Regions from separate parts of the Streptomyces sp. NPDC055506 genome, predicted to be linked through region 1. Evidence: predicted binding sites of a transcription regulator. Region 1 holds the regulator's gene; each other region holds the start of a gene.
What was found. Region 1 encodes HrcA, which represses chaperone genes, less so after heat shock. Its sites were predicted from a motif close to TTNGCACTCNGNNNNNCNGAGTGCNAA; they were not measured.
Positions count from the first base shown of each region.

Region 2: the regulator HrcA is predicted to act here: its motif matches at 1,496-1,522, upstream of groES (co-chaperone GroES).
Region 3: the regulator HrcA is predicted to act here: its motif matches at 1,155-1,181, upstream of groL (chaperonin GroEL).

Region 1 is NZ_JBSHKH010000087.1:2,099-5,372, forward strand. It holds gene dnaJ (molecular chaperone DnaJ) at 1-1,067, opposite strand, end outside; gene hrcA (heat-inducible transcriptional repressor HrcA) at 1,067-2,083, opposite strand; gene ACWIF2_RS27580 (MBL fold metallo-hydrolase) at 2,256-2,987, shown strand; gene ACWIF2_RS27585 (DUF3097 domain-containing protein) at 3,019-3,274, shown strand, end outside.
Region 2 is NZ_JBSHKH010000067.1:12,973-16,246, reverse strand. It holds gene ACWIF2_RS24175 (polysaccharide deacetylase family protein) at 1-688, shown strand, start outside; gene ACWIF2_RS24170 (polysaccharide deacetylase family protein) at 724-1,452, shown strand; gene groES (co-chaperone GroES) at 1,622-1,930, shown strand; gene groL (chaperonin GroEL) at 2,052-3,274, shown strand, end outside.
Region 3 is NZ_JBSHKH010000002.1:148,705-151,978, reverse strand. It holds gene ACWIF2_RS01545 (MoaD/ThiS family protein) at 23-298, shown strand; gene ACWIF2_RS01540 (cold-shock protein) at 747-950, shown strand; gene groL (chaperonin GroEL) at 1,344-2,966, shown strand; gene ACWIF2_RS01530 (NADH:flavin oxidoreductase) at 3,168-3,274, shown strand, end outside.

The sequences.
Region 1 (3,274 bases):
GGCCGCTCCTCGCCCCGCAGCTTGGCCAGCTCGCGCAGCAGCCGCTCCTGCTCGGGGTCGAGCTTGGTCGGGGTCTGGACCTCGACGTGGACGATGAGGTCGCCGCGTCCGCCGCCCCGCAAGTGCGTGATGCCCCGGCCGTGCAGCGGGATCGACTGGCCGGACTGGGTGCCCGGGCGGATGTCGACCTCCTCCATGCCGTCCAGCGTCTCCAGCGGCACCTTCGTGCCGAGGCACGCCGCCGTCATGGGGATCGTCACCGTGCAGTGCAGGTCGTCACCGCGCCGCTGGAACGTGGAGTGCGGGAGTTCGTGGATCTCGACGTAGAGGTCACCGGCGGGACCGCCACCGGGCCCGACCTCGCCCTCGCCGGCGAGCTGGATGCGCGTGCCGTTGTCGACACCCGCGGGGATCTTCACGGTCAGGGTCCGCCGGGAGCGGACGCGGCCGTCACCGGCGCACTCCGGGCACGGCGTCGGCACGACGGTCCCGAAGCCCTGGCACTGCGGGCAGGGCCGGGACGTCATGACCTGGCCGAGGAAGGACCGGGTGACCTGCGACACCTCACCGCGGCCGCGGCACATGTCACACGTCTGCGCACTCGTCCCCGGCGCGGCACCCTCGCCGCTGCAGGTGTTGCAGACGACGGCCGTGTCGACCTGGATGTCCTTGGTCGTACCGAAGGCGGCCTCGTCGAGCTCGACCTCGATACGGATCATCGCGTCCTGGCCGCGACGGGTGCGCGAGCGCGGACCGCGCTGCGACGCCGTGCCGAAGAACGCGTCCATGATGTCGGAGAAGTTCCCGAAGCCACCGGCTCCGAAGCCGCCCGCGCCGCCGCCCGCGGCCTGCGAGAGCGGGTCGCCGCCGAGGTCGTAGACCTGCTTCTTCTGCGGGTCCGACAACACCTCGTAGGCGGCGTTGATCTCCTTGAACCGCTCCTGGGTCTTCGGATCGGGGTTGACGTCCGGGTGCAGCTCGCGTGCGAGCCGCCGGAAGGCCTTCTTGATCTCTTCCTGCGACGCGTCGCGGCGCACGCCGAGTACGGCGTAGTAGTCCGTGGCCACTACGACTCCGCCAGGATCTGTCCGACGTACCGTGCCACTGCGCGTACCGCTCCCATCGTTCCCGGGTAGTCCATGCGGGTCGGTCCGACCACGCCGAGCTTGGCGACTGCCTCGCCGCCCGAACCGTAGCCGACCGACACGACGGACGTGGAGTTGAGTCCTTCGTGGGCGTTCTCATGACCGATACGTACGGTCACGCCCGGATCCTTCGCCTCGCCGAGCAGCTTGAGGAGCACGACCTGCTCCTCCAGCGCCTCCAGCACCGGCCGGATCACCAGGGGAAAATCATGCCCGAAACGGGTGAGATTGGCGGTGCCGCCGATCATCAGCCGCTCCTCGTTCTCCTCGACGAGCGTCTCCAGAAGCGTGGAGAGCACCGTGGAAACCGTACCCCGGTCCTCGTGCTCGAACGCCTCCGGCAGATCCTCCACCAAACTCGGCACATCCGCGAAACGGCGGTTCGCCACACGGCTGTTGAGCCGTGCGCGCAGATCCGCGAGCGAGGCCTCGCCGAAGGGCGCCACGCAGTCGACCACCCGCTGCTCGACCCGCCCGGTGTCCGTGATCAGCACGAGCATCAGACGCGCGGGCGCGAGGGAGAGCAACTCCACATGCCGCACGGTCGACCGGGTCAGCGACGGGTACTGCACGACGGCGACCTGGCGGGTGAGCTGCGCCAGCAGCCGCACCGTACGCGCCACGACGTCGTCGAGGTCGACGGCGCCCTCGAGGAAGTTCTGGATCGCGCGCCGCTCGGGCGCGGTCATCGGCTTGACGCCGGCCAGCTTGTCCACGAACAGCCGGTAGCCCTTGTCGGTGGGGATGCGCCCGGCGCTGGTGTGCGGCTGGGCGATGTATCCCTCGTCCTCGAGGGCCGCCATGTCGTTGCGGACGGTGGCCGGGGAGACGCCGAGGCTGTGCCGCTCGGTGAGGGCCTTGGAGCCGACGGGCTCCTCGGTGCCGACATAGTCCTGGACGATGGCGCGCAGCACCTGAAGCCTGCGTTCACTGAGCATCGCGCACACCTCCAGAAGTCTTCCGCTCGCGGCCCTGCCCGTTGTGGCCTGGCACTCTACGCGTGCGAGTGCCAGCATTCCCCGGCCCAGTGTACGGCGGTGGGGTGCACCCCCGGCAAGGCTGGTCGTGCGCTGTCGTGCCCGCGACGGGTGTCACAGCTAGCGTCGCCGTATGACGGTGACTTGGGAAGAGCTCGGGTGGGAGCGGGTGGCAGCCGGGGTGGGGCGGTGCCGGCTTCCGGTGTGGGACTGCACGGCGGGACTGGTCGCCGGTGAGGGCGCGGTCCTCATGATCGACGCGGGGTCGAGCACGGCCGAGGGCGCGCGATTGCGCACGCAGGCGCAGTCGCTCACCGGTCATCGTGTGACGCATCTCGCGCTGACCCACCCCCACTTCGACCATGTCTTCGGCGCCGCGGCGTTCCCGGAGGCGGAGGTGTTCGGCGCGGTGGGCATGGACGCGGTCCTCACGCGGGTGCGGGACCGCGAGGAACTGCGCGCGGACGCGGTACGCAACGGGCTGGCGGAGCCCGTGGCGCGGGAGTCGGCGGACCGGCTGGTCCCGCCCCACCATCTGGTCTCCGGCGAGTGGACGCTCGACCTGGGCGGCGGCCGCCAGGTGCTGCTGGCGAACGTGGGCCCGGGGCACACCGCGCACGACCTGGCGGTGCTGGTGCCGGGTGATCCGGAGGTGGTGTTCTGCGGGGACCTGGTGGAGCAGTCGGGCGAGCCCCAGGCGGGCCCGGACGCCGTGCCGTCGCACTGGCCGGCCGCGCTGGACCGGCTGCTGGATCTGGGCGGCGAGGACGCGCTGTACGTGCCCGGTCACGGAGCGGTGGTGGACGCGGGGTTCGTCCGGGCCCAGCGGGACGCGCTGGCGGCGCGTTTCGGCGTGTCGCGGTGATCGCCGTGCGCCTTCTCCTATCGTCATTCGAATGCGCCAGTACTCTCCGGACCTGACCCCGCCGTGGAAGAAGCCGAAGCCGGTGCCCGAGGTTCCGGCGGAGCCGGGCCTGGTGGTCGAGGAGCCCGGGTCGGGGTTCTGCGGCGCGGTGATCCGCTGCGAGGCCGGGACGGTGACGCTGGAGGACCGCTTCGGCAAGCACCGCGTGTTCCCGATGGAGCCGCGCGGTTTCCTGCTGGAGGGCAGGGTGGTGACGCTGGTCCGCCCGTCGTCCGGCCCCGCCCGCC
Region 2 (3,274 bases), on a different contig from region 1:
GCTGCGCAGGGTCCCGCTGGTGGCGCCGCCGGCTCCCGGGAAGAAGCCCAGGATCAGGACCCGCAAGGGCTTCGAGGTGGCCGGCCACCGGGAGCTGGGCCTCCCGCCCGTCTTCACCACCATCCCCACCCGGGACAAGGTCGTCTTCCTCACCATCGACGACGGCGCCGAGAAGGACCCGGCGTTCCTGCGGATGATGAGTGACCTGGACGTGCCGTACACCGCCTTCCTCAGCGGCTACCTGGTGAAGGACGACGACCGCTACTTCCGGCAGATGCAGGCCAGGGGAGTGGTCCTGAACAACCACACCCTCTGGCACCGCTACATGCCGGGCCTGTCGTACCGCGCGCAGCGGCGCGAGATCTGCGGCATGCAGCGCTTCATCGAGAGGCGCTACGGCACCCGCCCCACCCTCTTCCGCCCGCCCTTCGGCAGCTACGACAGGGCGACCCTGCGCGCCGCCGAGGCCTGCGGCATCGAGTACGTCCCCCTCTGGAACGCGGAGGTCTTCGCCGATCACTGGGAGTACCGCGAGGCGGACCGGAAACTGCGCCCGGGCGACATCGTCCTCACCCACTTCCGCGGCCGCGAGCAGTGGAAGGGCACGATGCCCGACATGATCCGCCGCTTCCTGAACAAGGCCACGGCCGAGGGATACGCGGTGGGGCGGCTGGAGGATTACCTGTGAGGCCGCTGCCTGCCGCCGCCGCGCTGTGTGCGGGCATGCTCCTGCTGGCCGGCTGCGCCGGGACGGCGGGGGAGCGGACGGGAGCGGACGGCAGGGGCCAGGACCCGACCCACGCGGCCGGCCTCCACGCGCGTCCGGCACACCTGCCGCCCGTCGTGGACCGGGTCCGCACCCGCGACCCGGTCGTCTTCCTGACCTACGACGACGGCGCCGAACGCGACCCCGCCTTCGCCGGCCTCGTCCGCGAACGGCGGCTCCCGGTCAGCCTGTTCCTCACGGACAGCGTCGCGGGCCCCGGCTACGGCCAACTGGCCCGGCTGCGCGCGGTCGGCGCGACCCTGCAGAACCACACCCTCGACCACCCGTCCCTGCGCGGCCTGCCCTACGCCGGGCAGCGCGCCGAGATCTGCGGCCAGCAGCACAAACTCCGCACCCGCTTCGGCATCCGCCCCCACCTCTTCCGCCCGCCCTACGGCACGTACGACCCGACGACCCTGCGCGCCGCCGCCGACTGCGGCATCACGGCGATCGTCCTCTGGCGGGCCTCCCTGTCCGCCGACGGCGAACTGACGTACACCCACGGCGAGCCCCGCCTTCGCCCCGGCGACATCGTCTCCGTGCCGTCGGCCGGGACGAACCCCCTGACGACGACGGAACGAACCGTGCGGCTGCTGAGGGAGATCGAGGGGAGAGGCCTGCGGGTGGGACGGCTGGAGGACCACCTCCGACACGAAGTCCCCGGCCGACGCGCCGCGGGTAATTAGCAGTCCGCTTGACCGAGTGCTAATCACGGTCATAGTCTCGGCTCTGGCACTCCCCCCTGGAGAGTGCCAACACAGCGACGGGCAGGTCCGGCACCCGCGACGACGGATCCACCTGGTCGCCACCTCAGACAGTTAACCCCGTGAGATCTCCGAAGGGGGAGGTCGGATCGTGACGACCACCAGCTCCAAGGTTGCCATCAAGCCGCTCGAGGACCGCATTGTGGTCCAGCCGCTCGACGCCGAGCAGACCACCGCCTCTGGCCTGGTCATCCCGGACACCGCCAAGGAGAAGCCCCAGGAGGGCGTCGTCCTGGCCGTGGGCCCGGGCCGCTTCGAGGACGGTAACCGTCTTCCGCTCGACGTCTCCGTCGGCGATGTCGTGCTCTACAGCAAGTACGGCGGCACCGAGGTGAAGTACAACGGCGAGGAGTACCTCGTCCTCTCGGCTCGCGACGTGCTCGCGATCGTCGAGAAGTAATTCACCCCGCATCACCAGCATTGCAGTGAACTGCGCCCCTGGCCCCCGCGATCTTATGAAGCCGGGCGTCGGGGGCGCGGTTCGTTTCACCCCTATTTTCCGAGAGGGCTGAACCGCTCCCATGGCGAAGATCCTGAAGTTCGACGAGGACGCCCGTCGCGCCCTCGAGCGCGGCGTCAACAAGCTCGCTGACACGGTCAAGGTGACGATCGGCCCCAAGGGCCGCAACGTCGTCATCGACAAGAAGTTCGGTGCCCCCACCATCACCAACGACGGTGTGACCATCGCCCGTGAGGTAGAGGTCGAGGACCCGTACGAGAACCTCGGTGCCCAGCTGGTCAAGGAGGTGGCGACCAAGACCAACGACATCGCGGGTGACGGTACGACCACCGCGACCGTGCTCGCCCAGGCGCTCGTGCGCGAGGGCCTGAAGAACGTCGCCGCCGGTGCCTCCCCGGCCGCCCTGAAGAAGGGCATCGACGCCGCCGTCGCCGCCGTCTCCGAGGACCTCCTCGCCACGGCCCGCCCGATCGACGAGAAGTCCGACATCGCCGCGGTCGCCGCGCTGTCCGCCCAGGACCAGCAGGTCGGCGAGCTCATCGCCGAGGCGATGGACAAGGTCGGCAAGGACGGTGTCATCACCGTCGAGGAGTCCAACACCTTCGGTCTGGAGCTGGACTTCACCGAGGGCATGGCCTTCGACAAGGGCTACCTGTCTCCGTACTTCGTGACGGACCAGGAGCGCATGGAAGCCGTCCTGGACGACCCGTACATCCTCATCACGCAGGGCAAGATCTCCGCCATCGCGGACCTGCTGCCGCTGCTGGAGAAGGTCATCCAGGCCAACGCCTCCAAGCCGCTGCTGATCATCGCCGAGGACGTCGACGGCGAGGCGCTGTCGACCCTCGTCGTGAACAAGATCCGCGGCACCTTCAACGCCGTCGCGGTGAAGGCCCCCGGCTTCGGCGACCGCCGCAAGGCGATGCTGCAGGACCTCGCGGTCCTCACCGGCGCCACGGTCGTCTCCGAGGAGGTCGGCCTCAAGCTCGACCAGGTCGGCCTGGACGTCCTCGGCTCCGCCCGCCGCATCACCGTCACCAAGGACGACACCACGGTCGTCGACGGCGCCGGCAACAAGGACGACGTGCAGGGCCGCGTCGCCCAGATCAAGGCCGAGATCGAGTCCACCGACTCCGACTGGGACCGCGAGAAGCTCCAGGAGCGCCTCGCGAAGCTGGCCGGCGGCGTGTGCGTCATCCGTGTGGGTGCCGCCACCGAGGTCGAGCTCAAGGAGCGCAAGCACCGTCTGGAGGACGCCATCTCCGCGACCCGCGCCGCGGTCGA
Region 3 (3,274 bases), on a different contig from region 1:
CCCAACCGGAGGTTTTGAAGTCATGAGCGTCACCGTTCGCATCCCCACCATCCTGCGTACCTACACCGGCGGGCAGGCCGAGGTCGCCGCCGAGGGCGCGAATCTCGGTGAGGTCATCGCCGATCTGGAGAAGAACCACACCGGGATCGCCGCCCGGGTGCTGGACGACCAGGGCAAACTGCGCCGGTTCGTCAATGTGTACGTCAACGACGACGACGTGCGGTTCGAGCAGGGTCTCGAGACGGCGACGCCGGACGGTGCCGGTGTGTCGATCATTCCGGCCGTCGCCGGCGGCTGAACCGGTCGACCGGCTTGATTATTACCATCGGTAACGGCCGTCACTGAGCGTTCATCGAATTGCCCCCTCCGTGAGAGAAGCGGAGGGGGCAATTCTGTGTGGTTGAGCGCGGTACAGTTGGGGAAAGCGATCCCGATCCCCTGATCGGGCACCCTGAATTCCTGCCGCGAGCCCGACAAGATGTAGCCAAAGTGTGTGGGCCTTTCGTGGCTTTTGTTCCCTTTGCGTGGCCCGACTTGCCCTGAAGTCGGGCGAATTCTCCCCACATTCCGGATCCTGCGCGTCCGGAATTCTCGTCCGATTGACCTGTTGCAGACGGCAGTTGGACAGATACATTCAGCCGCGGTCGACGCGTTCCGGCGCACGCCCCCAATCCGTGGGGGGTGAGGTCTGACCCGGATCCGCGAAGTGCGGATCTGTGCAAGGGCCAGTAATAGGGGAGTTAGGCATGGCTCAGGGCACCGTCAAGTGGTTCAACGCGGAGAAGGGGTACGGCTTCATCGCGGTCGACGGTGGTGCGGATGTTTTCGTCCACTACAGCGCGATCCAGATGGACGGGTACCGCACCCTTGAAGAGGGCCAGCGGGTCGAGTTCGAGATCTCGCAGGGCCAGAAGGGCCCACAGGCCGACATGGTTCGCGTGGCTGCCTGAACGCGCGACCACGACAAACCGCAAGCGGCAGGTCTTCTCTGAAGGGCCCGTACCCCCCGGGGTGCGGGCCCTTCGGCCTGTTCGAAAGCCCTGCCGGGTGCCGTTCGCGGGTGGCTGAGCGGCCCGCCCGATCCCCGGGAGGCGCTTGCGCCCGCCCGTCACCCGACCGCCACCCCTCAATGAGCTCCCGCTTCGCGGGAGCGCCTTGCACTCAGCATGCCCGAGTGCTAATCATTGCGTTAGCACTCTGAAGGTGAGAGTGACAACGTAAGGACCGGGTCGGTGAGGCCCGCAGGCCGGGTGGGGAAGGAACCACAAGGCAAGCGAGCCGTCCGTCGCGGGCGCGGGCGCGGTCCGAAGTAATCACCCCCAGTCCTGGAGGGACCACTTCACATGGCCAAGATCATCGCGTTCGACGAGGAGGCGCGGCGCGGCCTCGAGCGCGGCATGAACCAGCTCGCGGACGCCGTGAAGGTGACGCTCGGCCCCAAGGGCCGCAACGTCGTCCTCGAGAAGAAGTGGGGCGCCCCCACGATCACCAACGATGGTGTCTCCATCGCCAAGGAGATCGAGCTCGAGGACCCGTACGAGAAGATCGGCGCCGAGCTGGTCAAGGAAGTCGCCAAGAAGACGGACGACGTCGCCGGTGACGGTACGACCACCGCGACCGTTCTCGCCCAGGCCCTGGTCAAGGAGGGCCTGCGCAACGTAGCCGCCGGCGCCAACCCGATGGCCCTGAAGCGCGGCATCGAGCGTGCCGTCGAGGCCGTCTCCGCCGCCCTGCTGGAGCAGGCGAAGGATGTCGAGACCAAGGAGCAGATCGCTTCCACGGCCTCCATCTCCGCCGCCGACACCCAGATCGGCGAGCTCATCGCCGAGGCGATGGACAAGGTCGGCAAGGAAGGCGTCATCACCGTCGAGGAGTCCCAGACCTTCGGTCTGGAGCTGGAGCTCACCGAGGGTATGCGCTTCGACAAGGGCTACATCTCGGCGTACTTCGCGACCGACATGGAGCGTATGGAGGCCGTCCTCGACGACCCGTACATCCTGATCGCGAACTCCAAGATCTCGAACGTCAAGGACCTGCTCCCGCTCCTGGAGAAGGTCATGCAGTCGGGCAAGCCGCTGCTGATCATCGCCGAGGACGTCGAGGGCGAGGCCCTGTCGACCCTGGTCGTCAACAAGATCCGCGGCACCTTCAAGTCGGTCGCCGTCAAGGCCCCGGGCTTCGGTGACCGCCGCAAGGCGATGCTGCAGGACATCGGCATCCTCACCGGCGGCGAGGTGATCTCCGAGGAGGTCGGCCTCAAGCTGGAGAACGCCACGCTCGACCTGCTGGGCAAGGCCCGCAAGGTGGTCATCACCAAGGACGAGACGACCATCGTCGACGGTGCCGGCTCGACCGACCAGGTCAACGGCCGCGTCAACCAGATCCGCGCCGAGATCGAGAACAGCGACTCGGACTACGACCGCGAGAAGCTGCAGGAGCGCCTGGCGAAGCTCGCCGGCGGTGTCGCGGTCATCAAGGCCGGTGCCGCCACCGAGGTGGAGCTCAAGGAGCGCAAGCACCGCATCGAGGACGCCGTGCGCAACGCCAAGGCGGCCGTCGAGGAGGGCATCGTCGCCGGTGGTGGCGTGGCCCTGCTCCAGGCCTCCCAGGTCTTCGAGAAGCTGGAGCTCGACGGTGACGAGGCGACCGGCGCCAACGCCGTGAAGCTCGCGCTGGAGGCCCCGCTGAAGCAGATCGCCGTCAACGGTGGTCTCGAGGGCGGCGTCGTCGTGGAGAAGGTCCGCAACCTCCAGGTCGGCCACGGCCTGAACGCCGCGACCGGTGAGTACGTCGACATGATCGCCGAGGGCATCATCGACCCGGCGAAGGTGACCCGTTCCGCTCTGCAGAACGCCGCCTCCATCGCCGCGCTGTTCCTCACCACCGAGGCCGTCATCGCCGACAAGCCGGAGAAGGCCGCCGCGCCCGCCGGTGGCGGTATGCCGGGCGGTGACATGGACTTCTGATCGACCCCCTGGGATTTCCCCGGGTTGATCAACGGTTCTGCCGAGGGCGGCACTTCCTGTTCCGGATTTCCGGGCAGGGGGTGCCGCCCTCGGGCGTGTCCGGGGTCACAGCGCGGACGGGATGGCGCGGGCGGGCCGGACGGTTGAAACGCATGTCCTATGCGTATGCACATACTGTCCGGTATCCGAAGGAGCCCCTGAGTGACCGTCGCCGTCTCCCGCGCCGCCGAAATCCTGTCCCGGCCCGTCACGCTCAACGGCCTGACCGTCCCGAACCGCATCGCCATGGCGCCGATGACCCGGATGTT